4 regions of the Paenibacillus sp. SORGH_AS_0306 genome follow, and region 2 is predicted to be linked to each of the others. Evidence: predicted binding sites of a transcription regulator. Region 2 holds the regulator's gene; each other region holds the start of a gene.
The links. Region 2 encodes LexA, which represses DNA repair genes until DNA is damaged. Its sites were predicted from a motif close to CGAACATATGTTCG; they were not measured.
Positions count from the first base shown of each region.

Region 1: the regulator LexA is predicted to act here: its motif matches at 5,290-5,303, upstream of QE450_RS08750 (YolD-like family protein).
Region 3: the regulator LexA is predicted to act here: its motif matches at 1,556-1,569, upstream of addB (helicase-exonuclease AddAB subunit AddB).
Region 4: the regulator LexA is predicted to act here: its motif matches at 5,133-5,146, upstream of QE450_RS04935 (DNA polymerase IV).

Region 1 is NZ_JAUTBP010000001.1:2,033,071-2,040,811, forward strand. It holds gene bshB2 (bacillithiol biosynthesis deacetylase BshB2) at 1-586, opposite strand, end outside; gene QE450_RS08725 (YojF family protein) at 586-930, opposite strand; gene QE450_RS08730 (rhamnogalacturonan acetylesterase) at 1,232-2,398, opposite strand; gene QE450_RS08735 (universal stress protein) at 2,650-3,078, opposite strand; gene QE450_RS08740 (YhgE/Pip domain-containing protein) at 3,250-4,341, opposite strand; gene QE450_RS08745 (MarR family winged helix-turn-helix transcriptional regulator) at 4,440-4,871, opposite strand; gene QE450_RS08750 (YolD-like family protein) at 4,960-5,211, opposite strand; gene QE450_RS08755 (glycoside hydrolase family 127 protein) at 5,394-7,352, opposite strand; gene QE450_RS08760 (MATE family efflux transporter) at 7,556-7,741, shown strand, end outside.
Region 2 is NZ_JAUTBP010000001.1:2,316,377-2,324,117, forward strand. It holds gene metH (methionine synthase) at 1-2,509, opposite strand, end outside; gene QE450_RS09975 (cupin domain-containing protein) at 2,728-3,267, shown strand; gene QE450_RS09980 (HAD family hydrolase) at 3,368-4,165, opposite strand; gene QE450_RS09985 (methyltransferase) at 4,258-4,779, opposite strand; gene QE450_RS09990 (DUF896 domain-containing protein) at 4,972-5,172, opposite strand; gene yneA (cell division suppressor protein YneA) at 5,342-5,902, opposite strand; gene lexA (transcriptional repressor LexA) at 6,170-6,796, shown strand; gene QE450_RS10005 (hypothetical protein) at 6,914-7,384, opposite strand; gene QE450_RS10010 (hypothetical protein) at 7,657-7,741, opposite strand, start outside.
Region 3 is NZ_JAUTBP010000001.1:2,927,647-2,935,387, reverse strand. It holds gene QE450_RS12725 (class I SAM-dependent rRNA methyltransferase) at 1-841, shown strand, start outside; gene QE450_RS12720 (hypothetical protein) at 1,042-1,518, shown strand; gene addB (helicase-exonuclease AddAB subunit AddB) at 1,711-5,262, shown strand; gene addA (helicase-exonuclease AddAB subunit AddA) at 5,259-7,741, shown strand, end outside.
Region 4 is NZ_JAUTBP010000001.1:1,104,376-1,112,116, forward strand. It holds gene QE450_RS04890 (hypothetical protein) at 1-123, shown strand, start outside; gene QE450_RS04895 (hypothetical protein) at 137-613, shown strand; gene QE450_RS04900 (HEAT repeat domain-containing protein) at 772-2,388, shown strand; gene QE450_RS04905 (hypothetical protein) at 2,427-2,804, shown strand; gene QE450_RS04910 (hypothetical protein) at 2,847-3,224, shown strand; gene QE450_RS04915 (hypothetical protein) at 3,236-3,583, shown strand; gene QE450_RS04920 (DUF6386 family protein) at 3,674-4,120, shown strand; gene QE450_RS04925 (DUF6756 family protein) at 4,135-4,641, shown strand; gene QE450_RS04930 (Imm26 family immunity protein) at 4,634-4,843, shown strand; gene QE450_RS04935 (DNA polymerase IV) at 5,282-6,571, shown strand; gene QE450_RS04940 (ferredoxin) at 6,786-7,028, shown strand; gene QE450_RS04945 (L,D-transpeptidase) at 7,266-7,741, shown strand, end outside.

The DNA of each region.
Region 1 (7,741 bases), 280 kb from region 2:
GTGCCTGGATCGATTTCATTTTATTTTCTAAATAATCACTCACATCATTTTCGATATCAGGTTGCCCTAGCTCAGCATAGCAATTTTTAGAAAATGCCATCGTATGCAATAACGGACGTTCTGCTTGAGGTAGACGTTCTACTGCACGTACAACAGCCGCTCCTGTAGCATCATGGTCTGGATGAACGCTATACCCTGGAGAGAATGTAACGATCAATGCAGGCTTGAGTTCAACGATCATATCGTAGATAGTACCATCTAGTACTTCTTTTACTTCAAATTCAATCGTTTTGTCATGGAAACCAAGCATACGCAAATCTTGAATACCGATCGCTTGTGCAGACTTTTCCAATTCGCCTTTACGAATAGTAGGCAATCCGATACGGTTTGTAAAAGGAGGAATCCCCATATTACGTCCCATTTCACCAAGAGTTAGACAAGCATAGGTGACTTGACCTCCGCCAGCAATATGTTTGGCAAGGGTACCGGATAAGCTGAATGCCTCATCATCAGGATGTGGCAATACGACAAGGATACGAGAATCAGCAGGAATAAGAGAGAATGTTGTTTTTTTATTATTGTCCATTAGAAAGGCTCCTTACTTAGTTGCAAGGCAACTACTAATTTACCTTGAGTATCATGACCGGCTAGAATAAGACGCTCTTGCTCGGTTTCTTCATAATGGGTTAATCCTTCGGAATATACCCAACCTAGCTCTGTTTTGAGCCCTACACGATAAGGACCTTCACCAGAGATAGAGCCATGAATATAACGTAACGTCGCATTGCTGATAAAGGTTGCTGCTGGATGCTTCGTACTATCCAGATGAGCCGCATATGCTCCAGTGGTCATTTCCAAATGAATATACAAATCTTGATCTTGTAGATCGTCGATTCGTTGTTGAATCAAAGTTGGTTCGATAAGTAACATAATATATCCTCCATCAGGTCTGATCTTTTATAGCCAAAGATCGGATTAAGTTATTCATAACATTAAAAGGCTAATCGTATATAGTCTACCTTTCAAAGTACTTCATAGCAATACTTAAGGTATTATACTATAATTTCTTTAGTTATGTATCAACATCCTTACACCAAAAATCACCCAAACCCTTTTACGTTAACAAACGAAGAAGGTTCAGGTGATTTTTTTTATTTATGATTGTCATGTATAGCAAATACAATCATCGAATCATACATTATCACTAATAATCAACACGACGACTACACAATCAGTACAATCCTTGAGCTTTCATATTGTCTACTACAATACGAGCTAATTCCGTAGCACCTGCATAATTAGGATGCAACGTATCCCCATTCATATACAGAGCAAGTGTTGCATTCGCACCAATTGAAGTGAAATAAGAAGAACTGAGTACATTAAGATCGATTAACGGCACTTGCTCTTCTTGCGCTAGTGCAACGGTAGCTGCTCGATACCAACGACCTTCTGCATTATGAACGCCTGAACTATTGAAGTCTGTAGCTCTTCCTTGAGGTGTAGATAAGATAACAGTTGCTCCTTTGGCTTTGACTTGCTTCACCATATCGCGCATAATCTCTTTAAATTGTGCTTCTGTTGTATTATTTTTGACATTCGTATCATTAATACCAAGCTGTACTATAAAGTAATCGCCCGGTTTGATGTATTTCAAAATTGCTTCAAGCTGTCCATCATCACGAAATCCACGTGCAATCTGTCCACCGGATGCCATATTACGTACCAAGTAATCATTTGGGTTGATGAATTTAGATAACATCTGCCCCAATCCACCTTGTACACTATTGGCTAAAGGATAGTAGTTAGCTACTGTCGAATCACCGCCTACATAGATCGTAGGGTGTGTTGTAGGATTAGTAGAGACTTGAGTAATCTCTAATGCGCTTAATGTAAATGCTGCTCCTACTTTGCCTTCTGTTACTAACAGATTAAGTTGACCATCTGTAATCGGAATCTGAAATTGATCGGTGGCAAGATCACCTGTCATATTAATAAGCTGATATACTCCTTCTGCTGCTACACTAGAACGAGAAGTATTGCCAAGCGTTACTTTCACTTCATACAATCCATTTGGCAAATCAACATTAAATGTATTATTACTTTTCGTTCCGAATGTTACAAATTGAACAGCATCGCTACCTATACCTGTTCCTGAAGCAGATACATTTTTGATATTTGCAGGTGTATTGAATCCATATCCTGTAGAAGCATTATACGCAGTCGAAGCTTGAACGCCTGTATATCCTGATGTAACACCATTAGCGCCAAAATCAAATTTGTAAGCGGTTGCAGAAGCGTGTATAGAAGATGATTGTCCCCAGCATGTACTTAGTAGTGCTCCTACCAACAACATACAGCTTATTGTGCTCCATTTGCTTCGAAATTTGCTTTTCATTATCCATCCTCCTCTAAAATGTTAACGTTTTCATTACTGTGTTACTTATTCGCCTGACAAAAGAAGTTATCCTTTATATCGATCAAAATATCATTTATCAAAATCTAGAAATAGTCGGTATAAGAATATAGATACTCTACAATCTCATAAGATTACAAAGTAAAACGATACGCCAAATATCCTGCTCTCCCAAAGGAACAGGATATTGGCTATCTTTATTTATTAATCATCAGTTATTGCATCTAACTTGTTTATTTCACAATCATTACTGGAGATTTGGCACGTTGCGTTACATAATGACTAACACTACCCATTACGAATTCACTCACTGTCCCTAATCCGCGACTACCCATAATAATAAGATCGGCTTCAATACGATCAGCGTACTTAACGATACCTTTGCCGGCACTTCCTTGAATAACAGTAGCTTGCGCATTCGGAATGGTTGAGATCAAGCGGCGAAGATTAAGGCGTACATCCTCTTCTTCATGGTCAAAATAAGATTCCAGTTCATGAGTAGGAATCACTAACGGCTGTTCTAAGATTTCTGTAGAAGTCGAATCCACATACAATACTTCAATTTGAGCGTTGAGCTCTATTCCCAGACCGACTGCTTTTTCCAACGCTTTTTGAGAGTGTTCTGAGCCATCATAAGGAACGAGAATGTGTGATAATGACATGGTTAACGCCTCCTTTTGGAATAGTACAGATCATTGATACGCGAAAATCTTATTCAGTGCGTCGTAACATTTGGCAATATAGATGCTTTTTTTGGATAAAAATCATAGAGCATTCCTGCAAAGCAACTATCTGACCAAATGTCTTGCTGTAGACTGGCCTTTCCCTTCAGCTTAGTGGCTACCTGCCGGATGACTTATAGGGCTTGGAGCTGGCTTGACCAGCGCTGTACGAATCCATGTGATTCCAAAAGTAACAATAGCAATCCATAGTAAGTGAATCACAAATGAGGAAACAGAAGCCCCACTATAAATTAACCTTAAATAGCCCTGTATAGCATTCGGAGCCGGTAAAAAATATCCTATATTTCGATATAAAGGAGATAACATAGCAGCAGGGATAATATTTCCGGCTGTCATCAACTGAAGCGGGATCAGCGCCACATTGAATAATGGAGCGACATTGCCGAATAAAGCGAATGCCATCTGTGTAACAGCAATACAGGAAATATAGACCAACAGATGAAAACTCCACATTTGCCAGAACGAAGCAACCGTATCTGCAAATAGCGATGCTACTGTAGTAATCACGAATGAAGCGACTACAGAGATCACAAGCAGTAATATCTGTCTGCCCCAAAAGATCTGCCACTTACTATGATCACGCTTTAACATCATAGATGCAATATTTAATTGGATATTCATGGTCATTACACCAACATATGTGACGAAACCTAAAATCATCGGCAACATCGAAATTGCAAAATTTGAAATATCATGTGTTTTGACAATATTAGTGGTGACGATTTCTTGATGAACATCTGCAAAAGCATGTTCTCCAATCGTAGAGGAAATTTGCGTAGCAGAACTTTGAACGATCGATTTGGCAATATCGGAATTACCTTGATTGATATAATAATTCATTTGAGTCGTTCCGTTCGATGCGACATTTTCTGTAAAATGAGCCGGAATCGAAATGATCATCGTTAGATCACCATTGTCCATTTGTTGCTGTGCTGTAGTTAATGAATCATAAGATTGGGTCTGATAGGGAACACCTGTAGTGATCGCTTGAGCAATGCGTTCGCCTTGTTGTCCATCTTCATTAACAATTCCAACAACCAGTTGATCTACTCGTTCGGTGGCTCCATGATATCCAGTCATCCAAAATAATAAAAATACCAAAGGTACAAAAATAGAAAACACAATCCCTACTTTGGTCTGTGTAATCCCTAAAAAATCTTTAAACGTTTTGAATACAGTCATTTGTTTTCCTCCAACTATCTTTTCTCTTTTTTAAAATACATGCATAGGATATAAATGGTTGTGCATGTATTAGGTTAAAAAATATCCAGCTGACAAAATCAGCGGGATAAATGTTCAAACGTCTGATTGATCATCGCAATAAATTGCTTGGTTTGTTCCGGCGTGAACAATGCGTTAATCTCATCATCCACTTCTTGCATAATCGGCTTGGTCTGCTGAATTAATTCGTGCCCTTTTGTTGTTAAATGTAGTAATACTGCCCGGCGATCTGAAGGATCAACCGTGCGTGTTAGCAATTTTTTATTTTCCAGACGATCCAATGTTTTGCCGATACTGGTCTGGTCTTTGGAATTTAACTCTGCTAATGCTTTCTGTGAGATACCATCATGACTGACCAGATTATTAAGTACACCAAATTGCTCTGGAGTAATATCATAATCAAGTAATAAATGAGATGCTTTTTTCTTATAGGATAAATAGGTTCGAGATAATAACAAACCTAACGGGTTCTGCTCTTGATTAAATGGCATGATTATCCTCCTGAAAAAATACTAGCATAGCCGACTATCGACTATGCTAGTATATTCTGGTTATGAAGGATTTGTCAAAGGTATTTATTTAATCTCTTGGATAGTTCACACCCATGATATCCATAAATTTCACTTTGTTTACTTCTTCTTCATATTGTACATGTACTCGACCTGTACGTGGATCCATATTTACAATCTGACCGCGTACAGGTTCTTCTGCACCCCACACTGTCAGCAAAATTTCCGATTTCTCTTGATAGGCTTCAGTAAGTTGATTACCAATTTCTTCTAGTGCAAATTCATCCCGTGTTGGACGTTTTGCTACCTTTGCTTTAGCCAAAATAAACCCCCCTTTACACTTCTCTATTCTATTTTACATTTAACTTGATATCGATACAATAGTTTACACTAAAAAATAAGCACAAACGTTCGCTTTTTTTGATAATTTGACATTTTTTCATCTAATTTTCTGCAAAATAAAGAGGCACGACATTAATATATCGTACCTCTTGGGTTATGTGGTTAGTTTTTACGAATCCAGACAGCCATATCGCCTTCACCACGATTCGCCCAGAGAAAGTAAGGAATCGCTGTAAAAGGCTGTTCCTGAATGGTAGGAGGACTGTCTTGGTACAAATGGTCATCCCAATCACTGGTCAGCTCACGAGTCGCTGTACCTTCGATCACCACAGCTCCACCTAATAATTCAGCATCAAATCGTGTCGTTAATGATTGCGCTGGATCAATGGATAGTGCAGAGATTAATTCTCCATTATCTGCTTGCTCCAGACAGTAGACCAGTGGCCCATGTTGTAAAGCAATTTTGCCAGAAGCAGCGCGCAATCTAGGATGGCTATGAATCACTTGCACATGCATCTCCATATTCCACTCTACACGATCATCTACCGACCATTCTCGCTGAATATAGATATATCCATCCTGTACAAGTGATTGATATTCAATAGACTCACCGTTGATCGTTAGCGAAGCTTTTTTGCACCAACCTGGTAAACGTAAAGCCAATGTAAAAGATTGTGGTTGTTCCAATTGGAATGAAAAGCGTGTTGCCCCATTCCATGGATATCCACTTTCTTGCTGGATCACAACCGATTGCTCACCAACTGTTAACTCTGCTTCGCCACCAATATAAAGATGTGTATAGATCGTATCTTGATTGGTGCTGTAGATGTATTGCCCTAATGAACTTACAAGACGTGCAATATTAGGAGGACAGCAAGAGCAACCAAACCATTTCTGACGAACAGGCTTCACATGATGCTTGCCTGGGTTATGATGACAAGCAGACGGCCATACTTCCAATGGATTCACATAGAAATAATGTTTACCATCCTGTGCCATTCCGCCTATCACTGTATTATAAAGCGCACGCTCTAACACATCAGCATACTCGCCTTTGGCTTCAATCTGCAACATCCGATGCGCAAAAAAGACAATTCCTACCGCAGCGCAAGTCTCCGAATATCCACTATCATTAGGCAGATCATAATCGATCGTGAATGCTTCACCATGATGAGTAGAACCAATCCCTCCAGTCACATACATTTGCTTGTGTACCATGTTGTTCCATAAAGTCTGACATGCTTGATAAAGACGGGTATCTCCTGTTAATCCAGCAAGATCAGCCATCGCTGTGTACATATAGACCGCTCGAACAGCATGCCCTACTGCTTCTTTTTGCTCTCGTACCGGCACATGTGCCTGACTGTATTGAAGATTGATGTCATTTGTTTTACCTACAAAAAAGTTAATCCGATCCCGTTGCTCCCATTCTTGTTCTAGAAAGTTAGGTTGTTGTCCACGCTCATCAATAAAAAATTGACTCAATTGCAAATACCGTTGTTCTCCTGTAAGACGGTACAATTTAACAAGCGCAAGTTCGATCTCTTGATGACCATCATATCCGCGTAATTGACCTTCACCTGTTCCAAATACAGTATCAATATAATCTGCTAGACGGCAGACCACATCCAGCAGTTTCTTTTTACCTGTTGCTTGATAATAAGCAACTCCTGCTTCAATCATATGCCCGGCGGTATATAGTTCATGACAATCGGCTAGATTGGTCCAGCGCTTATCCGGTTCTTTGATTGTAAAATATGTATTCAGATAGCCATCTTCACCCTGTGCTTCTGCAACAAGATCAATCACTTGATCGGTCAAGCGCTCTAACTCTACATCAGGATGAGTCATTAACGAATAGCCAACCGCTTCAATCCATTTTGCTACATCTGTATCTTGAAAAACAAAGCCGTTAAATTGCCCTTCTTTGCGACCGGCAGCAATTTCAAAATTCTGAATAGCATAACTAGGTTCAGCATCAGCAATACGGTCATGCAGCGCATCATATTGATAAGGAATCACTACCTGACGCACCAGATCATTGTATTTTGTCCAAAATTCATCTACGATACGAACTTCTTTAGGTGTAACCGTATTCAGCACTTTATTTACAGTAGACATTAAGTATTCTCTCCTTTAGATAGGTTCTATTGGATATGATTTCACTTTAAAATGAGTACGCTTTCAAAATAATTGTTTATGTTATCATTAATTAATATCACATTTGTTAACGATATACAATCATTTCATCTATAAATTAGATCACTACATAGAGTTATAGTTTAATCGTAGTTATTTCGATTAATTTATGGTATAACAAAAGTATGAAACCATTACAATCTTCTACTCCATTACATTATCGTAGTTATCTTGCTTTGAGTATTCCGTTAATTATTTCTACAGTTACTACTCCTTTACTTGGTGCTGTAGATACCGCTGTTGTTGGTCATTTATCAAGTAGTATTTACATAGGTGGCGTTGCGATTGGTACCCTTATTTTTAATACGTTA
Region 2 (7,741 bases):
CAGGATTCATAAGACGGTTGGCAATATCGAGACCATCCATAGCGTCTTTGGCGTATAATACCAAACCTTCATATTCCGGTCGTATCCGGTTTTTGGTGAATTTGCGTGTTAACGCTGCTCCGCCTACCATAATAGGAATAGCGATTCCTGCACTACGTAAATCTTGCGCGGTTGTAATCATTTGCTGAGCAGATTTAACCAAAAGACCGGATAGACCTATCGCATCTGCTTTTTCATTGCGATACGCTTCGATAATACGTTCAGGTGGGACTTTGATCCCTAGATTGATAATTTTATAACCATTATTGGATAAAATGATTTCGACGAGATTTTTACCGATATCATGTACATCGCCTTTGACAGTTGCCAGTAAAATCTTACCTTTCACAGACGATTCATTTTTCTCCATAAATTGTTCCAGATAAGCAACAGATGCTTTCATAACCTCGGCACTTTGCAATACTTCAGCTACGATTAGCTCATTATTATTGAATAGTCGTCCTACTTCTTCCATCCCTGCCATCAGCGGACCATTGATGACTTCGAGGGACGAGTATTTTTGCAATGCTTTTTCCAAATCAGGCAGTAAACCTTCTTTGGTTCCTTCTACCACATAAGAAGCAAGCCGTTCTTCTAATGTAAGATTAGAATCTTGCACTTTCTTTTCTACTTTTTTATTACGAAAAGCAGCTACAAATTCAGCTAATGTAGCATCATTGGTATTATAAAGTAATTCTTCTGCTAAATGACGCTCATGTTCAGGAATAGACGCATACCGTTCTAATTTCTCGGTATTGACGATCGCGTAATCCAGACCTGCTTTGGTGCATTCGTACAAAAATACAGAGTTCAACACTTCACGTCCTGCTTCAGGTAAACCAAACGATATATTACTGATCCCCAAAATTGTATGACAACCTGGAACTTGTTCCTTAATTAAGCGAATACCTTCTATCGTTTCTTTGGCAGAACCAATATACTGCTCATCTCCTGTACCGACAGGAAATACAAGTGGATCGAAAATTAAATCTTCTGTTTGAAGTCCGTATTTGTTCACTAACAATTGTTGCGAACGCTTAGCGACTTCTAACTTATCTTGCGCTGTTATCGCCTGTCCTCGTTCATCAATCGTCCCTACAACTACAGCTGCACCGTATTTATGGATAAGCGGGGTCACATCTTCAAACTTTTCTTCCCCATCTTCAAGGTTAATTGAGTTAATAATTGCTTTCCCTTGCGAATAACGAAGAGCGATATCAATAACAGCTACATCTGTCGTATCGATCATTAATGGAGCTTTAACTTTTTTGACGACTAAATCTAAAAATTTCTCCATATCATACGTTTCATCACGATCGGGATCTTGTACACATACATCGATGACTTGTGCACCATTTTTTACTTGAGCACGAGCGATCTCAGATGCTTCTTCATATTTGCCTTCTACAATCAATCGCTTAAATTTACGTGAACCGAGAACATTGGTACGTTCTCCTACCATATAAGGACGATTGTCTTGCTCAATATAAACAGGTTCTATCCCTGACAAAGCAGGTGGATGTGTACCTATCATCGCACGAGGTGGATATTGAGATAATAATTCATCCATAACACGAATATGATCCGGTGTTGTTCCGCAACAGCCTCCTGCTATATTCAGCCAACCTTGCTCAGCAAAAGCCGCCATTTTGCGTCCTAACGATTCTGGAGATTCATGATAATTCCCATTTTCATCAGGTAAGCCTGCATTGGGATAACAGCTAACCGCCGCTCCTGCCATTTCAGACAATGAACGAATATGATCACGCATAAATTCTGGTCCGGTCGCGCAATTCAAGCCTACTGAAATCGGGTTCAAATGTTCTAATGAAATATAAAAAGACTCTATATTTTGTCCGGCAAGCGTTGTACCCATCGGCTCGATCGTACCGGATATCATCAAAGGTAGCTCTATTCCTGTCTGCTTAAACGCATTACGGATACCGATACTACCTGCTTTCACGTTCAGTGTATCTTGCGAGGTTTCTAATAGAAGTACATCAGAGCCGCCTTCTATCAAAGCTACTGCCTGTTCCTGATAACTCTCTACCAGTTCATCGAAAGTGACTCCGCCTGTAACAGACAATGTCTTGGTTGTAGGTCCCATAGCGCCTACAACATAACGTGGACGTTCAGCTGTACTATATTTATCAACAGCTGCTCGGGCAAGCTTAACGGCTGCTAGATTTAATTCACGTGCTTGATCTTGAATATCGTATTCAGCCAGTACTACTGAGGTGGCACCAAATGTATTCGTTTCTATCAAATCTGCACCAGCAGCTAAATATTGCTCATGAATTTCTTGAATAACATCTGGACGTGTTAGAACCAGTATTTCATTACAACCGTCTAGATCATCACTGCCAAAATCGTCTGCCGTTAAATCTCTTTGTTGAATCATCGTCCCCATAGCGCCATCCAAAATCAGAATACGCTGTTCAAGTCTTTCTTGTAGGTCAGGCTTATTCATCTATTCGATCCTCCCCGCAAAACGTTAGGCTTTAGTTTAACAGAAACCTTTTAACTAGAAAAGAATCTTATTTGTGATGTATAAGTGTATTATACTTGTAATTATAAAAGTGAAGATTTTTTATTTAAACTATAAGATGAAGTTTGAATGAAAGTATCGACAAAAAACGCTTTTTCTTTTATAATACAACATAAAAACATTGAAAGAAGGGTAATCCGATGGCTGAAATCAGAATTAGAAATACCAATGAACGAATTGCTGGAGATGACAAGGTTCTGGAGTTTTTGAACAAACATGAGGTTGTATATGAAAAATGGGATGCTTCCAAATTGGCTCCTGAATTGCAAGATAACTTCACACTGACAGATGAGCAAAAACAAGCGGTTTTAGATACGTACGAAGCAGAAATCAAAGACCTTTCAGCACGTCGTGGTTACCGTACATGGGACGTGATCACTTTATCTGAATCTACACCTGATCTGGAAGCTAAATTAGCTAAATTTGAAGAAATTCATACCCATACCGAAGATGAGATTCGTGCGATTGTATCAGGTAATGGTATTTTTATTATCAAAAGCCCTGAGCATGGATACTTTGATGTTGAATTAGAACCAGGTGATGTTATCTCTGTACCTGAGAATACACCTCACTTCTTTACACTGGTTGAAAATCGTAAAATTGTAGCTGTTCGTTTGTTTGTAGAAACAGACGGTTGGATCGCTGTTCCTTTCGAAGACAACTCTTTCCAAAAAGCTTAATGATAGAAATAACAAAATCCCTTACCGATCTACTCGGGCAAGGGATTTTTTGTTATGTTTTTAGCTATATGGCTAAGAACTCATTTGGTGAAAATATAGTTTATGATACCAACTGAGCCGTAATCTGATGAATATCGGTTAAACGTGTAATTTCGTAGTCTGGCTTAATCTCACTATCGTTGACTTTACCATTACGGTTCACCCATACCGACTTGATTCCTGCTGCTAATGCACCTTTGATATCTGTAGTCAGTTTGTCTCCGATCATCAACGCTTGCTCTGGCTTCACATCCAATAATTCAAGTGCATGTGCAAAAATCTCTGCATTAGGCTTACCTTTACCAAATGCACCGGATACAACGATCTGATCAAAATAAGGAGCTAACTTGGGTACACCGTCTAACTTCTCTTGTTGTAACGCCGGACAACCATTGGTAAGCAACAATAGCTTGACCTTACCTTGTAATTCATCCAAAATCTGAAATGTCTCTTCATAGATATGCGGACGATTACGTCGTTCTTGTACGAATCGATCAGACAGTTGGAGTGCTAAAGCTTCATCTTCGATCCCCATTGCACTTAGACCTTTACGCCACGATTCTTTGCGATATGTCGGTGCAATCTTTTGCAATTGACGGAATTCAGGTTGTTCGCCTGCGGAAAATTGAGCCCACAAACCTTCAAACGGATTAATTCCAATCCATTGTGTAAAAGGAAAAGTCTCATAGGATTCATACAGTGCTCTCGCTTCTCGGCGTACTGCTTCTTCCAAAGCTATAGGATCAACACCTGTCGCTTGCTCAGCCACAAGACATGTCTCTGCAAAAGCTTCTTCTATACTGCGTTCATCCCATAATAACGTATCATCTAGATCAAACAAAACCGCTTCAATACTCACTGCCTGTACCTCCTCAACGATCATCATGACTTTAATTATGATAATAGATATTTAGATTAGATAGCATATATAACGATCGATCTCCAAAAAGCTTAAGCTTTTTCTTGAATCGAAATTTTGTGTTGTGCAGCAAATGTGCGTAAATGCTCGCTCATTGCATCTGTATCATAACGGTTTAATGTGCGTGAGAATACCCAGCTTCCACCTTTAGAGCTATGTTCAATCACTACATATCCTTTTTGAAGGCGAATACTTTTTACTTGAGAAGAAGAGATCAGACGATCACGATTAAATTTGGTAGTGATCAATGAATCTCTGCCAATTTTCAAGTACGGTTTGCGGAAATAAAGCATTACGCCAAGTAAAATGTACAAAGCTACGGTAACGATAAAGATTACGCTAAAACCATCAGCTGTTGGATACATAATACCCATCACTGCATAAATAATTCCCAATATAATTAGAGCAGCTGGAAAAACAATGTTTCTTCCTTTATACGCTGTATATTCGGAAATACTGGTTTTGCCACCGATAGAAGATTGACCTTGCTTTCTACGTGCAGCATTAACTTGCTTTGAATTGCGTCGAACTTGCCTTTCCCAGGAACGGGACATACTTTGTTTCCCCCTAATAGATAATGTAAGCCTTACAACAAAAGCAGAAGACTTCGTTCTATCTTATCATGCCAGAACAAGCCCTAAATTTCCATAGCAAAATAGGATGCTCTCTGTAATAACAGCTAGAGCACCCTTCAGTTAGTTCACTTCTTTGCATTTATTAAAGCTATTATATGATTCTAGTGATGACTATTTTTTGATGTTATTCGATTGTTCTACATCATCTACAATTTCAATCGTATCTAGTTGTTGACGGAAATTACTGCGAATATTATTTAAATAAATAGCACGTAACTCGTCACGCTCTACAGTTTCTTCGGCTGTAAGACCTGAACTTTTTTTCTTACGAGCTAATTCATTAATACGTGCAATGAGTGTATCGATATCCATAACTAACCTCCATGTAAGTAATCATCTTGTGACCATCACTAACTTTGACATGTAAAAAAAAGCTTGTCAAGATCAACATATCTTAACAAACTTTCATCCCACTTAATGAATATATGTGCTTATCTAGTGATATCATTTATACAATAAATATATTTAGAGAACATGTAAATCAATCGTAAGGAATTACCAGAACATCGCCTGCTTGAATCTCACTTGTAGTCAATTGATTCTCACTACGAATCTCAGCGATATAGTCACGTGTATCTGTCTGGGCTGATTTGTATTCACTAGCGATACTCCAAAGACTATCCCCTGAATGAACAACAACTTTTTGTGCAGGGCCTTCTACTTTGTCTGCTACTACAAAGTTATGAATCACTCCGCCGTATAATAATACACCTGCAAACACAAAACATACCATTAAACGTCCGCCAGACTTCCACTTCACTTTTTGAGCTGTGCTTTGAATAAGATGTAGCGTTTTTTGACGTAATGTTTTTTTGCCTTTAGGTTGAGCTGGCTTACGTATCTTTTGCACATTCGGCAAATATGTCCACTCATCCACCACTACATCTTTGTCCGCTCGTGTGGCATGAATAGCTGCTTGCTGGGATTGTTTCTCCGAATAACTTGTTGATGTATGATGTATATCTGATCCAGATGTATCAATCTGTTGTTCACCATCTTCAGATTGATTGTGGATGCTACGATATGTAGTATATTTTAACATTGTCATCACGCTCCAAACATTTGTTCTTGTTTTCTTAAATTCACTATAACACGAACATATGTTTTACTCAATAGTTTTTTACGAACCTTCGTTCGTGTTTTTTATTGCACCTTTTAGACTATAGATTATGCCTCTTATACGATGAATAGACTACAAAAAGTAATGAATAACAAAATAAATATACAAATTTTAGAACTTATGTTTGTACGAACGGTAGTTCTATGTTATAATTTTGCCAAACGTTACTAGCATTGGGGTTGATAAGGTATGTCAAAAGTTTCAAGTCGCCAACAGGCCATTTTGGAATTTATCCGAAATGAAGTCAAACTTAAAGGTTACCCGCCATCTGTACGTGAAATTGGTGAAGCTGTAGGTCTTGCTTCTAGTTCTACTGTACATGGTCATCTGGATCGTTTGGAGAAAAAAGGACTGATTCGACGCGACCCGACCAAACCTCGTGCCATCGAGTTGTTGGGTCAAGAAGAGTCTGAAAGTAATATTCTTTTCGCTCAAACGGTATCTCGTGTTCCTATTATTGGAAAAGTAACCGCCGGTGTTCCGATTACAGCTACAGAACATATTGAAGACTACTTCCCTCTACCACAGAATTTTACAGGTGAAGGACAAGTATTTATGCTTTCTGTAGTTGGAGACAGTATGATTGAAGCAGGAATCTATAATGGTGACTACGTAATTGTACGTCAACAACAGACCGCTGATAATGGCGATATTGTTGTAGCCATGACAGAAGACGATGAAGCAACTGTCAAAACGTTCTACAAAGAAAAAGATCATATTCGTCTACAACCTGAAAATCCAATGTATCAGCCACTTCGTCTGACACATGTTACGATTTTGGGTAAAGTTGTAGGATTGTTCCGTAACTTGCACTAAATCACTACTGTACGTTGCAGTTCATAGAAGATAGAAAAAGACCGCTACTTTCTAGTAGCGGTCTTTTTCTTATTTATATGAGAATAATTTAATTTATTTAGATTCAGCACAATGTAATTATTGTACATATCTCCACAATGCAGTTTTAATTACATGTTCGGCTTCTACTTCACTAAAAGCAACTTCAATCTCTTCTTTGCCTTGTAAAACTTTGTACATCCATACAGGATGCTCTGTTGGATTCAAGTACAATAATTCTACCGCAAGTTTAGGTTTTCCAGAATCATGAGAGCATTTGTATTTGAGATCAGCCTCTCCATAATAATGTTCACTTACATTTTTTTTAACTACAGTTATAGTAATGACAACGAGAGCAATTGTAATAATCAGTTGATTTTCATCTTTCTGAATACTGCAATCTTCTTTAAAATGTTTTTTGATCTCTTCTAAAATGGTAGAAAATTTCATCCATAAATTTTCACAATATTCTAAAAAATGCTCATGAATTTTTAAAGAATATGAAAAAGCTTTTGCGTTCTCTGCTTTCTCTTCCTGTGCACGTATTACCGCAGATTCAATCCAACTCATAATTGCTACCTCCTTTAACTGTAATGACTGAACATATTGAGTACCCAAATTGCAACGTCTTTACCTAACCCTCTACTACTTATTGGATGCCTTTTATACAAGCTGAATACGGTACTTTTTGTTGATATACTCTTAATTTTTTATTTGATTTCTAACGTCACTCCTCTTATTCATTATATGATTTCTTCATCATAACCTAATAATAGGAAATTGATACCTTTTAATGCCAAATAATTACTAAATATCTTATATTTTTTAATAGTAAGCTACATTTATCCAAATAGCTTTGTATCCATTAGTTTGGCAAGTAATGCTTTGAAATCTTTACTTTCTGCTTTTTCAGCCAATTGGGCTTCA
Region 3 (7,741 bases), 610 kb from region 2:
TCATGTGACTGTTACCGAAAATGGTCTATTGATCGAAGTCGATATTGTCGAAGGTCAGAAAACAGGATATTTCTTTGATCAGCGTGAAAATCGTGCTTCGATTGCTCCTTTGATGCTTGGCTGGGGTGATCGTAGCGGAATCGAATTGGCTGAAGTAGAAATAGATGGACATGTAACGCATAAGCCTGTGAATCGTAATGGTAAAATTGTAGATTTCCCTTACTGGGATGGAGCAAATGTGCTAGAGTGCTTTTCACATACCGGAAGCTTTACGCTACATGCGTGTCATTATGGAGCTAAAAAAGTAACTTGTCTTGACATTTCTGCACATGCGATCGAAAGTGCAAAAGAAAATGTACGTTTAAATGGATTTGAAGATCGTGTTGAATTTGTAGTGGATGATGCTTTTGATTATTTGCGTCGTAATGCCAAAGGCTTAGATGAGCGCCAATTACGTAGTAGCGCAGAGAGCAAACAAGATACATCCAAACCGATGACTGCTGCGGGTGGACGTTCTTGGGATGTAGTTATTTTAGATCCGCCTGCTTTTGCCAAAACGAAAAGTGCTGTAGCAGGTGCTGTTCGTGGTTATAAGGATATTAATCTGCATGGCATGAAGTTAGTCAATGAAGGTGGATATCTAGTGACAGCTAGTTGTTCTTATCATATGCGTCCTGATCTGTTTTTGGAAACGATCCAAGATGCAGCCAAAGATGCTGGCAAAGTATTGCGTCTGATCGAATGGCGTGCAGCAGGTAAAGACCATCCACAAATTTTGGGCGTGGACGAAGGACATTATTTGAAATTCGCTATCTTTGAAGTACGTAGTAAAACGTTTTAAATCGTAATTTTAATAGAGTGTTTATAAAATTGCTAGATGACTTGAATAATCTATTCGTGATTCTGGAATGTTAAAGCTACCTCTTACATGTTAGCTGTTGATCTAGGGTCTCTGTAGTACAATAAACAGTAGACTGTATATGCTTTGAAATATATAATTAATCATTTATTTTAAGTACAACATCCACATTCACAAAAATCATGTATAAATATAAAATCGATCATGAAAGAGGAATTGCATTGTCAGAGCAAAAAAGTGAAATTGAAGCGGTGATCACGCCACTCGGTTATCTGTATGGACGTGATGCGATCTATGTGGATAAGCTTTACTATGGGCTGGGTCGCAGAAGGGTGACGTTAGCAGGTGAGTTTAATGGTGCGCTAGCAAGTAAAAGCGAGTCAGACGATTTTGTCATGTACACGCTTCGCTTTGAAGGGGTGTTCTACTTTAATATGGTAGAACTCGATTTGTATAGTGATCAGCTACCGCCAGGGCAATCGGACATTAAGTCGAACTGGTTGGAATATCGTCAGTCTCCACTTTTGGAACGAGCGCAGCAGAAGCAAGAGCTAAAGGAACTGCGTCATTTTATACTGTTTACGTATGATGATGTGTTTGAAATTGCCTGTCAGCGTTATGAGTTAGAACTACATCCGAACAAGAGCAACGCCGAATAGTCATTGTCAGATGGCTATTCTTTTTTTATAATAAAATAGAACACATATTCGCTACTTATCGGGTTAGCAGTTTCCAGGTGCGGCGTTCTACAAAAAGGAGTTTTTGCGACGTCAACATCGATTGCACCGCTCTAATAGAACAATTTTTATGCATCGTGAAGACTATACTATAATAAATAAGGGTGAACTCATATGCCATTGCATTTTTTATTAGGTCGCTCTGGAAGTGGCAAAACGACCACCATCACTAAGCGAATCATTGATAATATTACACAACAACCTGATGGATCGCCTATCTTGCTACTGGTTCCTGAACAGGGTTCTTTTCAAGCCCAATATGCACTTGTTCGTTCTCATCAATCCAAAGGAAATGTACGTGTACAAACGTATGGTTTTCGCCGTCTAGCGAATTGGGTGCTACAAGATGTAGGTGGAAGTGCCAAAACACCGATTGGTGAAGAAGGTAAAAAAATGCTTCTTTATCGACTCATTCAGCGACACCAATCGCAATTGCGGATGTTCGGCACATCTAGCGATCAATTTGGTTTTATCGGCAAATTAAGCGAATTATATAATGAATTTAAGCGTCACACAATTACGTTAGAGCAATTAACTGAATATAGTGAACGATTATCAACATCAGCTCGTTCTCCTTTATTAATTGATAAATTGCATGATTTACAACGGATTTATCAAGACTTTGAACAGGATTTGCAAGGATTATATGTCGATGGAGAAAATACACTAACTGATCTTGCTTTAGCGATTCCAGAATCACAGGTACTTCACAACATTGATATTTGGATCGATGGATTTCATAGCTTTACCCCACAAGAATATGGTGTGATTGCAGCATTATTGCAAAAAGCCAATTCAGTGACGATTGCTCTAACATTAGATCGTCCTTATGATGGTGAACCTCCTCATGAATTGGAGCTTTTTCACCAGACAGCTACTACCTATATCAAATTAAAGCAGTATGCTAACGCTATTGATGAGTCTTTTACGATAGATGTTGAGAATCTTTCAGAGAATCCTACGGATATTCCAGTTCGGTTTCAATCTAGTCCGCAGTTAGCTCACTTAGAAAATGCGTATCGTTCTTCTCATCGCTGGCAACAAGCACCTTATATTAAGCAAGCTGGTGAACGTCAGGATATTTATACGTATGCTGCACCTGATCGTCGTTCAGAAGTAGAAAGTGCTATTCGGGAAATGATCCGGCTTGCTCGTGAAGAAGGTGCACGCTGGCAAGAGATGGGTGTATTTGTCCGTCAGTTGTCTGATTACGAACATATTATTGCACCGTTACTGCAAGATTATGAGATTCCTTATTTTCTAGATCAGAAGCGTAGTGTATTGCAACATCCATTAGCAGAGTTTATACGCTCAGCGTTGGATATTGTGCAATATTTCTGGCGATATGAAGATGTGTTCCGTTGTATCAAAACAGGGTTGTTGCTTCCAGATGATGGACGTGTGACAACAGAAGATATAGACCGTCTGGAAAATGTAGTACTGGCTTCTGGGATTCATGGATCACGCTGGACAGATGGACACCCGTGGAAAGGTATCCCTAGTCTTTCACTAGAAGCTGGTGATGATGTCAAAGAGATCAGTGAACGTGAATTAGTAGAAGGACAGCGTATGCAACAAGCCCGTCAGCTTGTAATCGATCCGTTGTACCGTTTTGAGAAAAGAATCAAAAAAGCGAAGCACGCCAAAGAAATGTGTGTCGCTCTTTATCAGTTATTAGAAGATTGCAATATTGCATTGCATTTGGAAAAAATGAGTACACATGCTACGGTACAAGGTAATCCTTTACGTGCTCGTGAACATATTCAGATCTATGGCGAAATTATTGATTTGCTGGATCAAATGGTTGATATTATGGCAGAAGATCAGATCGATCTGGGAACTTTTGCAGGCTTACTGGAAACAGGATTGAGTGGGATTCGATTAGGGATTGTACCACCAGCGATCGATCAGGTGTTAATCGGTTCTATGGATCGTACCCGTCCTATGGATATTAAATATGGATTTGTATTAGGTATGAACGAAGGCATCGTGCCTTCCCTTTTTCCAGACAGTGGTATTCTAAGTGAACCGGAACGAACCAATATGTTAGAAGGCGGATTAGAATTATCTCCGGGTAGTAAACGATTGTTGTTAAATGAGCAATTTTTGATTTATCATGCGCTAACAGTGGCAAGTTCTAAGTTATGGCTTAGTTATGCGTTAACAGATGATGAAGATAAAGGACTTTTGCCTTCTGAAGTGATTACGAATGTGCATAAGTTATTTCCTTTTTTACAACATCAATCGGTGGTCTCTCCATTATCGGCTCAGTCTGACCATATAGCATCTTTGCAATATGTAAGCACTGCTACAACAACGTTACCGCATTTGATAGCCCAGCTACGAGAGTGGAGTCGCGGAACAACGATTGCAAACACATGGTGGCATGTATTGAATTGGTACACTACACATGAAGCATGGAGACCGCAGGTCAGTATGGTAGTACAGTCTTTATTTTATAGAAATACAGGTGATTTGTTAGATAGTGATACCAGTCGACATTTATACGGACAGACGTTACGTACCAGTGTATCTGGAATGGAACAATTTGTATCTTGTCCTTTTGCTCACTTTGCTTCGCGTGGCTTGAGATTGCGAGAGCGTCAAGAATATCGCCTGAAAGCACCGGATATCGGTCAATTATTTCATGCTTCATTAACCGATCTTGCTACGATGCTCAAAGAGCAAGGACGCGCATGGGGGCAATTGACTCGTGAAGAATGTGTAGAGATTGCGTATGAAGCCGTCGATAAGCATATCCCACGTCTGCAAGGGCAGATTCTTTCTAGCTCTAAGCGCTACAATTATATTTCACGTAAATTGCGTGAGATTGTAAGTCGTGCTTCTGTGATGTTAGGAGAGCAAGCACGTCGTGGAGATTTTGAGCCGCTCTATTTAGAACTTGCATTTGGACCTAATGGAGAATGGCCACCACTTCGTTTTACACTAGAAAATGGATGTACGATGGAAATTGTAGGACGAATTGATCGGGTAGATGTAGCGGAAGGTGATAATACTTTATTGCTACGGATTATCGATTACAAGTCTAGCCAGACCGATCTCAAATTGCATGAAGTGTATTACGGACTCGCTTTGCAGATGCTGACGTATCTAGATGTGCTGTTAACGCATGCAGAAGAACAATTAGGTCAATCAGCACAGCCTGCCGGTGCACTGTATTTCCATGTGCATAATCCTATGCTACAAGCAGGTAATGGACTAAGTATGCAACAATCGGAGCAAGAAATGCTGAAGCGTTTCAAAATGAAAGGATTATTGCTAGCTGATCGTGATGTAATTGGCAAAATGGACAATGAACTGGATAAAGGATATTCTGCTATTTTACCTGTAGCGGTCAAAGCAGATGGAGGATTCTATAGCAGTTCTGCGGTTGCAACAGTGGATCAATGGCAAGAATTACTGCGTAATGTACGTCAGACCGCACAGGAAATCGGCACCCAAATCACAGATGGAACTACACAGATTACTCCTTATCGTATAGAACAGGAAAAAGCATGTGATTACTGTGATTACAAATCAGTCTGTCAATTTGATGAATCTTTAAAAGAAAACCAATATAAATTACTGCAAAAACCGGGCAAAAATGAAACATGGGAACTGTTGCAAAACCGCCATGACTACCAGAAAGGAGACTCACCTTCATGATCGACAACGATAATCATAAAGATAACAATCAATATCTAGATGATCTATTGGCAGACAATGATCAAGTATTGTCCGATAGACAGGAGATCCCGAAGCCAGAACATAGTACGTGGACAGATGATCAATGGAAAGCAATCTCTTTAGATGGTGGCAATATGCTGGTAGCAGCAGCGGCAGGTTCTGGTAAAACAGCAGTTCTGGTTGAACGTATTATTCGTCAAGTGACTGATCCTATTCAGCCAATGGATGTAGATCGGATGTTAGTAGCTACATTTACCAAAGCAGCGGCTACCGAGATGAGACAACGGATACGGGCTGCTCTCGATAAAGAAGTATTGCGTCGTCCAGAAGATGATCATTTGCGTCAACAATTAGCTTTGTTAAGCCAAGCATCAATTACGACATTGCATTCTTTTTGTTTAGAAATTATTCAACGTTATTATTCGATGATTCCGCTTGATCCTGGTTTTCGTATTGCTACTGCGAATGAATGTGATATTTTGCGTGAAGAATTGTTGGAAGAATTATTTGAAGAGAAATATACCGAGGAAGAAGAGCGAGATAATAAGCAATTTTATCGCTTAATGAATTGGTTCGGCGGTGAGCGTAGCGATGATGCTGCTTTAGTTTTGGTGGAGCGTCTTTATCATTTTGCGCGTAGTCATCCATGGCCTGAATACTGGTTAGAACGTACAGCAGCAGAATTTAATGTGACAGATGGTTCTTCGTTGCAGAATACGTCATGGGTTCAGAATATTATGACAGATATCGCTTTGACGTTACAGGGCATTGAAGCTGTACTGCATCAGGCGATAGATACAGCATTATTGCCGGGCGGTCCTTTAGCTTATGCAGATAGTTTGCGAGACGATCTAGAAGTGATTCATCATTTGCAGTCTACGATGAGTATTCAGCCATGGGAACAGTTATACACCGTTTTCCAAAGTGCTGCTTTTGGTAAATTAAAAGCGGTACGCAAAGACGGAATCGATCCGCAATTACAAGAAACAGTAAAACAATTGCGCGAAAATGCGAAAAAATCGTTAGCTGAGATCAAAAGTTTATTTTTTGGCAGAACGCCGGATGAATTTGCACAAGAACTACGTGAAACTTTTCCACTAATGAAAGAATTAACAGAACTTGTGATTCGTTTTAGTCAAAAATATCAACAGGAAAAACAGCGTAAAGGCTGGGTCGATTTTGCGGATCTAGAACATTATGCTCTTCATATATTGCGTCATCCCGATTCTACACCTGAACATGTGATTCCTTCGCAAGTGGCTCTGGAATATCGGGAACGATTTGATCAAGTAATGTTAGATGAATATCAAGATACCAACTCTGTACAAGAAGAGTTAGTGCAATTGATTTCACGAGAAACAATCGGTAATCGCTTTATGGTTGGTGATGTGAAGCAAAGTATTTATCGTTTCCGCTTGGCAGAACCAGGTCTATTCTTAGATAAATATGAAAAGTATCAAGATGATTGGCAAGGAGAAGGACGACGGATCGATCTATCTCGTAATTTCCGTAGTCGTCATCAAGTGGTCGATGCTGTTAATATGATTTTTAGACAGATTATGAATAAAACAGTTGCCGAAATTGAATATGATGAACGAGCAGAATTAGTAGCAGGTGCAACTTATCCACCTGGCGATGAATCTGCATATGCACCGGAATGCTGGATTATTGATCGTGCAGGCAGTGGGGCAAGTTCTGATTACAATAATGCAGAGGATAGCAGTGATATCGATGGATATATAAATGAAGCTTCCGAAATGGAATCTGCTCGCTTAGAAGCACAAGCGATTGCTGTAAGAGTACGCGAGATGGTAGAGCCAGACGGCAAGCCATTACTTATTTACGATAAGTCAGTCGATGGATTACGTCCGGCAGAATATCGAGATATGGTGATTTTGCTACGCTCTACAGCAGCATGGGCACCACTGATACTAGAAGAACTACAACGTGAAGGTATACCTGCTTATAGTGAACTGAATCAAGGATTTTTTGAAGCGGTTGAAGTAAAAATTATATTATCATTATTAGCTGTCATTGATAATCCGCAACAAGATATTCCACTGGCTTCTGTTCTACGTTCACCGATTGTTGGTTTAAATGAAGATCAACTGGCAACGATTCGGTTATTTGGCAAAGACACTTCGTATTATCAAGCGATGATGTTAGCAGCTGAACATATGCGAGAACAACCAGAGGAATGGAGTTACAAATTACTTCATTTTCTTCAACAACTTGATCAATGGCGATTAGCAGCACGTGAAGGTGAATTAGGCGATCTAATCTGGCGTATTTACCGTGATACTGGTTATCTAGACTGGTTAGCTGGATTGCCGGGAGGGTTACAACGTCAACATCATTTACGAATCTTATATGATCGTGCTCGTAAATTTGAAGTATCTACTTCTTCGCGAGGATTGTTTCGCTTTATGCGCTTTATTCGTCGTTTGCAAGATACAGA
Region 4 (7,741 bases), 1.2 Mb from region 2:
TATTATGTCTACAGTTATCTCCTTCTAAAGCAAGCTCTACCTGTATTTGAAAATATCTCACGTCACACGACTGATCCAGATATGCAAAATACGTTACAGGACTGCATGGAGTACTTGGAATAAGGAGGATAGATTTGTGGAGTATATCAAATCATTTTTTGAAGACGAAATATATTATTTTGAAGTGGATGATCAACAGATTGCTTATCGCCAAATTGTAGTGACAGACACAGATTCCAAAGTGTCTATTGCTCCTGATTTTATGCTCGCTGAAACAGAAGTTGAATACGAATCTGATGAAAAGATCGTTGTGGTTGAATTTGAAATTGCCTGGGAATCAGCGATCTCCAAATATCGCAAACAGTGGGATTATTACAAACAACGGTATCTACCCGGTGATTCAGTAACAGGAGTATTACGCATGTTCTATCCGCAAGGATGTATTATTCAGTTAGATGAGCATACGTATGCTATTGCAGATCGAGCGATGTTACCTGAAGAAATTGAAGGACTTCCGCTTGGAATAGGGATTGTAATAGTAGGTAGAGTGAGCGGGTACGATGAACAGAACTTATGGGTACAATTGGATCAGTGTACTGTTGACCATGTATAAGCTGATAATCATGTAATGAAAGGAGCTTGCTACGATGATCTATGGGTCAGAGATTGTTGTATCACGATCTTTTTATGATTTCTGAATATCAGACTCAAACATAGAACGCAGAAAAATAGGAAGGTGAATATATGAGTGGCATCAAAAAGAGTAGGCGTATGTCTATTCATGTAGAGTATTTATTAGATCAATTGTATGAGCAAGAATCGGTCGACCTCCTTGTCCAAATTAAAGAAAGTGGACAGTTAGCTGCTATTCCGTATCTCAAATCTTTTTTATTTTCAGAACGAGCTGACATCGTGAGAGCTGCTGAAAATGCAATTAGTGATCTGTTACTACAATGCCCTGTGAGTGAATTGATCTGGTTAAGTGAACGCTGTCGCGAAACACTTCCTTTTCATTATCAACAACGTGGCAAAGCATGGATTGAGCTGCGCCCAGAGACAGTATTGCATTGGTCTAACGATATTCATCCTATTCAGATCATTATGGCTAGCTTTCATTGGGATGGATATGTGCGTGAAGTGGCAGTACAACGATTAAGCCAATTTCAAAATGGATCAGAAATTCCATGGTTGCTGATTCGATTAAATGATTGGGTATCTCCTATTCGATTCAAAGCTTATCGTGCATTGAAACAAAAAATACATATTCGTAATACTGAATACTTTATTCAGTCGATCTGGTTAGTACAGCGATTAGTAGGGCGTGGCAAAGAGCATCATGAATTGTTGAATACACAGATTCAACAGCTTATTGCGCAACCTGAAGCTCGGTCTGCTTTGGAACATTATATGCATTCGACAGATGTCTATATTCGTCAGTTTTGCTACAACATGATGTTGAAAACAGAAGCGGCAGATCGATATGCTTTATTCACTTCTGCTTTACAAGATCATGCTTTAGCGATTCGTCTATGGGCTGCTCGTCAAATTGATCAAGCGATCGAAGTAGAAAAGTCGTCTGAGAAGATATCGAATCAATGGCTGGATATCGTGTATATGATGTTAGCCGATCATTTCCCGGCGTTGCGTCGTCTGGCGTTGGATATACTAAGTTATCATTTTCCAATGCAAGCCGAGACTGCGTTAATTGATGGTCTGATGAGTCATAATCTGACGATTCGCGAGACAGCACGTCGTCATTTGCCCAAAATCAAACCAATACCCTATGTCGAATATTATTTGGATCAGATATGGAATGGAAATGAGTCCTCTCTGGCTGTCGCAATCGTTGGATTAGGAGAGACGGGGACAGCAGAAGATGCTGAAGTTATAGCTGAATACAAAGATCATACACAGATTAAAGTACGTAAAGCTGTGTTGACAGCTTTGGGTAAATTAAAGCCTACCGCTTATATAGATGTTTTCTCTCAAGCTTTAGTAGATCCGCAACCCGGCGTATCCAAAATAGCGAAACAGACGCTTATCCAATACACGTATATGTTAGATCGAGAACGATTGATCCAACTGGTGCTAAATTGTCCATTGTCCCATATTTCGCGCAATGCTCTTCGTATTCTGTTTGCTTTTGACTCCTGGCAAAGTTTAGATAGTTTATTGCGAATATTAGTCCAAACCGAGCATAGAATAGTAGAGCATACAGTGAATCATTTACTAGACAGTTGGATCACCAAAGCAAATTCTCAATTTCGAGCAGAACTTCCTATTGAAATGAAAAAACAGCTTTTATGCTATTTAGAGCAAAGTAAGAATGTATTGGGTCAAGGTAAGCATCGTACTCTGGAATGGATTATTCAACTGGATAGCAAGTAATTGATGGCAAGAAGGCAATAAGAGTGGAGGAGTACAAAATGAATGAATTTCTTAGAGAGCAAAATGATCATCGAGATGGACGCTTACGAGCGATAGAGGTGAATCAAGCCGAGATTATTGCTTTTCAAAAAGCGATGTTGTACTTGAAATTTTCTTGTGAGGAAACAGATTCATTATTGTATGCTGGTAGCGATTCGCTCAATAGTCTACTTTATAAAATGATGAAAGCAAGCGATATGGCTGAGCTTGAAGCTTCTTTTTACAATAAAACGTCACTGGTGAATGAAGCATTTGTTGAACAAAAAGTAAAACGGTTGGAACAAGAACAACCTTATGTACAGCCACCGTCTCAAGAACAAGCCAACGAAATCATGAAGTCGTATATGTATCCATTTCTATCTTCGAATCAAACCTAAATTGTGAACAGATGTCATTCAATAGGAAATGAGGATGAACAAATGAGAACGATTACGTATAAGTATAGTAAAGCTGACGGACTACTAGGATATGAATTATTGCCTGCACGTTATGGTGAGAAGTGGGATCAGATTCAAGCCGATTCTGTTTTTATTTATGCCGGTGATTTTGATTATTTGATTCCTTATTTGAAAAAGCATTATCCTATTGTTGATCCAGTGACCAATGATCGGTATGGTTACTTTGATACATCTGGTTTTAATCCGATAGCCAAAGCGCTCTGGACTAATATATTAGCAGAAATGAAAGCTTATCAGACCAAAGATCGTGAGCTCAAAGCATTTATCCGCTCGCTGGTTACCTGGTTAGAGATTCAATTAGAATGGGCAGATGAGATTATTATTTTCGGAAATTTATGAGGTGAGTCATCGTGGGTTGGGAATACGGTATTCAATGTATAGAAGAAGAGGGCATAAGTAAAGAACAGCAAGCCAGGCAGTTAATCGAGCAGTTGAGCCAAGCTTTGGTTACGTTAGATCTAGGTGATATGGTGATTGAGCAGGTAGAAGCTGGATTAGTTATCAAAGATCCTTCTAATACAGATTGGCCAGATGTGGCACAGATTCAAGTGGAGCAGGCTGATCTAGCAATCGAATCTATAGCCGAAGGTGAAGTGTATATTTATTGTTTATTTCATCGACATGATGCACCTGTACGGCGAATGATTGATATCATCCAAACGAGTATTTCTACAGAAGAACAGTGGATTGAATTGTAAATAATCATAAGAATACTGGAAGAGATGAGATTGTAATCAGGATCAGATGTGCACATGATGAAATGAGTATAATTAAGGAGGAACGATCCAATGCCTAACCAAATTCAAGTGATGACAGATACAGCAACACTTTGTATTTATGATCTGCAAGCACTGAAGCATCGATTGGAAGACACATCAGATTGGTGGTCTATTCCTGAAGATGAATTGTTAGAAGTGAATCTAGGGAATATTGCTTTTCTCAATGTAGGCGCAGATGGATTATATACTATGCAACAGGTAGATGAGATCGAGCAACCCGTAGTTCAATTATGGATCAATTTTCCTTCGGGTCAATTGTATGCAGGAGCAGCAGAAAATGTGACAGGGGGCGAGCTAGAACCAGAAGATGGGGACAGTGGACAATATATAACGGTTGAGTCAGGCGTATATCATTTGAAAATAGGACGAACACAGCAAAATATTGAATTTGCTTTGTTACGAACTGAACAGGCAATCGCTAACAATCAGTTTGAAGATTTGATTCGTATTGGATAAGGAGGTCAGTATATATGTCTGGTCAACATTATGCTAGTACAAGGGATGAAATAGAACACCTCGTACAACACTATCGTATTCCAGCTCCTCGCTTTCACGAAGTAGGTAAAATGCAGTGGTCATCTATACTTTCAACAATCACACAAAGATTTATCACGTCTTCACATGCAGGAAGCGAATCTGCATTAATGCGAGGATACAATCATTTGCAAGAACCGTATGTAAGTTATCAGGTAGGGGCAGAAGGGTACCGAGAGATTGCTAAACTGATTGATCGCACCGAACAAGTCTGGTTTCTCGCTCCTGAACGCTTTTACAGTGGTAAACAATATTGGGTGTATGAAGCTTATGTAGATGCGATTCAATGGATAATTGAACAAACAGGAATGACTGAATATTATATCGTCTCCAAAAAGCTACAATGGTTATTGTGCGAGACTCATCATGAAGTCATTATCGGTATAGGTGAACCAATAAGTGGACGTATTCAGAAACGCAAAAAAGAGCTAGACGATGTTTGAAAAAGCAAAATATAAAGCAGGCGATATTTTGGTCATTCCAATAAAAGACAATCGCTTGGCGATCTGTCAGGTTATTAGTACTCTGTATGACCGATTTAAAAAAGTTTTTTCATTTGGTGTACTCTGTATCCAAGAAGATCAAGTCTATCGTAGTGAGCAACATAACGACAGGTCGCCTGATGATTCCAGTGATCTGTATTAACAGTATAGATCGGGTATTCTTCTGTACAATTTGATGGACGTGTATCCCAGAATAGTAAGTCCTTTTCCCGACTTATCGCAAAAGGAGCTACATATTCAAATAACGATTTTGATCCGTTAGACGCCATTGCGGCTTTTTGTAATACAACTTCAGCATCTAATATCTCATCGAACCAATTCCGCCAATTGTAATATTGCGTTCACCACGAATTAGCATGATCTCCAAGTGGAATAAAGATTTGAAATGATCCACATGACTCTCCATATCCCAATGTCTATTTCAATAACTCCGAACATTTGTACTTATTTTTGCGTCATATCATAGGCTAAATGAAACAGATACGATATAATAGAATCATACGATATCTATTGTAGGCGATTCGGCTGATAGAGCATAATCCATAGGGTAAAGACTGCACAGGCAAGGAGGATGATCAGCTTGAGGCACCATGCCAATTACTACCCTGCCAAAGGAAGAGTCATTTTGCATGTAGATATGAATGCTTTTTATTGTTCTGTTCATACAGCAGAAGAACCGGAAAAATATCAAGGCAAGCCCACAGCTGTCGCAGGTAGTGTTGAACTGCGCAAAGGAATTGTGGTTACCTCTTCTTACGAAGCGAGAAAGCGTGGCGTAAAAACAGGCATGCTGGTTAGAGAAGCATTGCAGAAATGTCCGAATCTGATCTTAATTTCGCCTGACTTTTATTTATACAAACAATACTCAATGGCATTCATGAATATTGCGTATAGTTACACACCGATGTTGCAAGCAACGTCAATTGATGAATGCTACTTGGATATCACAGGTTCAAGTCAATTTGGCACGCCACCTCAGATTGCGGAACAGTTGCAACAACGGATCTGGGAAGAGTTACATTTACCTTGTTCGATAGGAATTGCGCCTAATAAATTACTAGCAAAAATGGCTTCAGATATGAAAAAACCTAAAGGTATTTCGATATTGCGTATACGGGATATGCCCAAGTTATTATGGGATAAGCCATGTGGACAATTGTTTGGCATCGGCGGGAAAACATCTGCCAAATTAGTAGATATGGGCATTCGCACGATAGGGCAACTTGCAGCAGCAGATGAAGCCAGATTAACAGCTAGATTTGGTGTAATGGGAAGCTGGCTCAAGCAAGCGGCAAATGGGATAGATCATTCGCCTGTAGAGATTGATCGGGAAGTCAGTAAGTCGATAGGGCATACTACAACATTGCCTGCTGATATTCAAGATCGTGACGATATCAGAAGAGTGATGCTTAATCTAAGCGATCAAGTATGTCGCCGATTGCGTCGTCAGAAATTAATCGCTCAGACGATTCAGATTACGATTCGCACACCTGATATGAAAACAATCACTCGCTCCAAGTCACTAGCTGTTCCTACAGAAACGGCGGATGAAGTGTATCGTGAAGCTTGTGCACTATATGATCGTCATTGGGGAGATCGTGCGCCTGTTCGATTATTAGGAGTGGCTCTTCAGAATTTACAGCCCAAAGAAGAAGCTGCTTTGCAAATGGACTTGTTTGATTATAATCGTCAGCCGGTCAAAGAGCAGTTAAATGAAGTAATGGATAAGTTACGCGATAAATTTGGTGAAAGTGCGATACTAACAGCAGGTATGTTAGGCAATGATCCTTCAGTCCTGATTCGTAATCACAAAATTAGAGGCACTTCATTGCAAAAAGATGGTATGATTTTGCCAGGCATGGAAGAATAATCAGTAAGTAATGATTCAATATTGATCTATATTGTTTAAATTTTAATCAATAATTGGATTCGTAGTACAGGTGTGTTACAATTTGTGTACTGGTAATTGTTGGTTATTCATTTGAAATAATATATCTTTTATATTATATTGTGAGTATATGTACACTGGTGTCAGTTCTTAAAAAAAGACAACTGGTAAGTAACGATAGGAGGCATATATAAAGATGGGGAAATATAGTTGGGTTGACAAAGATACATGTATCGCTTGTGGTGCTTGTGGAGCAACAGCTCCAGACATTTATGATTATGATGATGAAGGTTTGGCTGAAGTGATTTATGAAGGTGATGCTAACCGCGGTATTATGGCAATTCCAGACGATATGTTTGATGATTTGCAAGATGCTTGTGACGGTTGTCCTACAGATTCAATCAAAATTGCTGATGAGCCTTTCGCTCAAGCTGAATAAGTTTTACTAGTGTACTGAATAGAAGTACATGGTCCGATAAAAGGCGTTGCAGAGACGAAATGTGTCTCTCAACGCCTTTTATAATCTCATTTTGAAGTAACTTGAAGAAATACACAGATTAGCCGATATACATAGTATTGCATTATATTTTAAATATAAAATAGCTATCCCTAAACTGTACATACTATAGAGACAATATAGACTATTGGAGCGTAGTGTCCATGCTGGAGGTAATAAATGAAAAATCTACTCTATCTAAAGCGTTATGTCAAAATGCACCCCAACAACAGAATGGGCTGGTATTTGCTTGGCAAAGAATATGAATCCGATGGACAAATGGGTAAAGCTAATTACTGTTACAACAAAGCTGGAGATGTATATGAAGCTTTTGAACATAGTAAAGTGCCTGCGGATATTTTGAAAGATTACGAAGCCAAGCTTATGGAAATGGCTGAAAAAAGAGATCGCAAAATTCGTCGTTGGCGATACAGTGTGTTTGCTATATTGTTACTGTTTTTAATTACGTTGCGTTCTGTAGAAGCTCCTCATGCCACAGATCAGACGCTTGCAGATCGTTCTTCTCAACATATCACCAAGCCACCGACCAAAGTAGCATCAGCTACTTCAAAAAAGAAACCAGCAGATACGTTCAAAGGATACTCGGCTCCACTTAGCTTTACAGCAGAAGCTTCGCTAAATAATACCAATGCTTC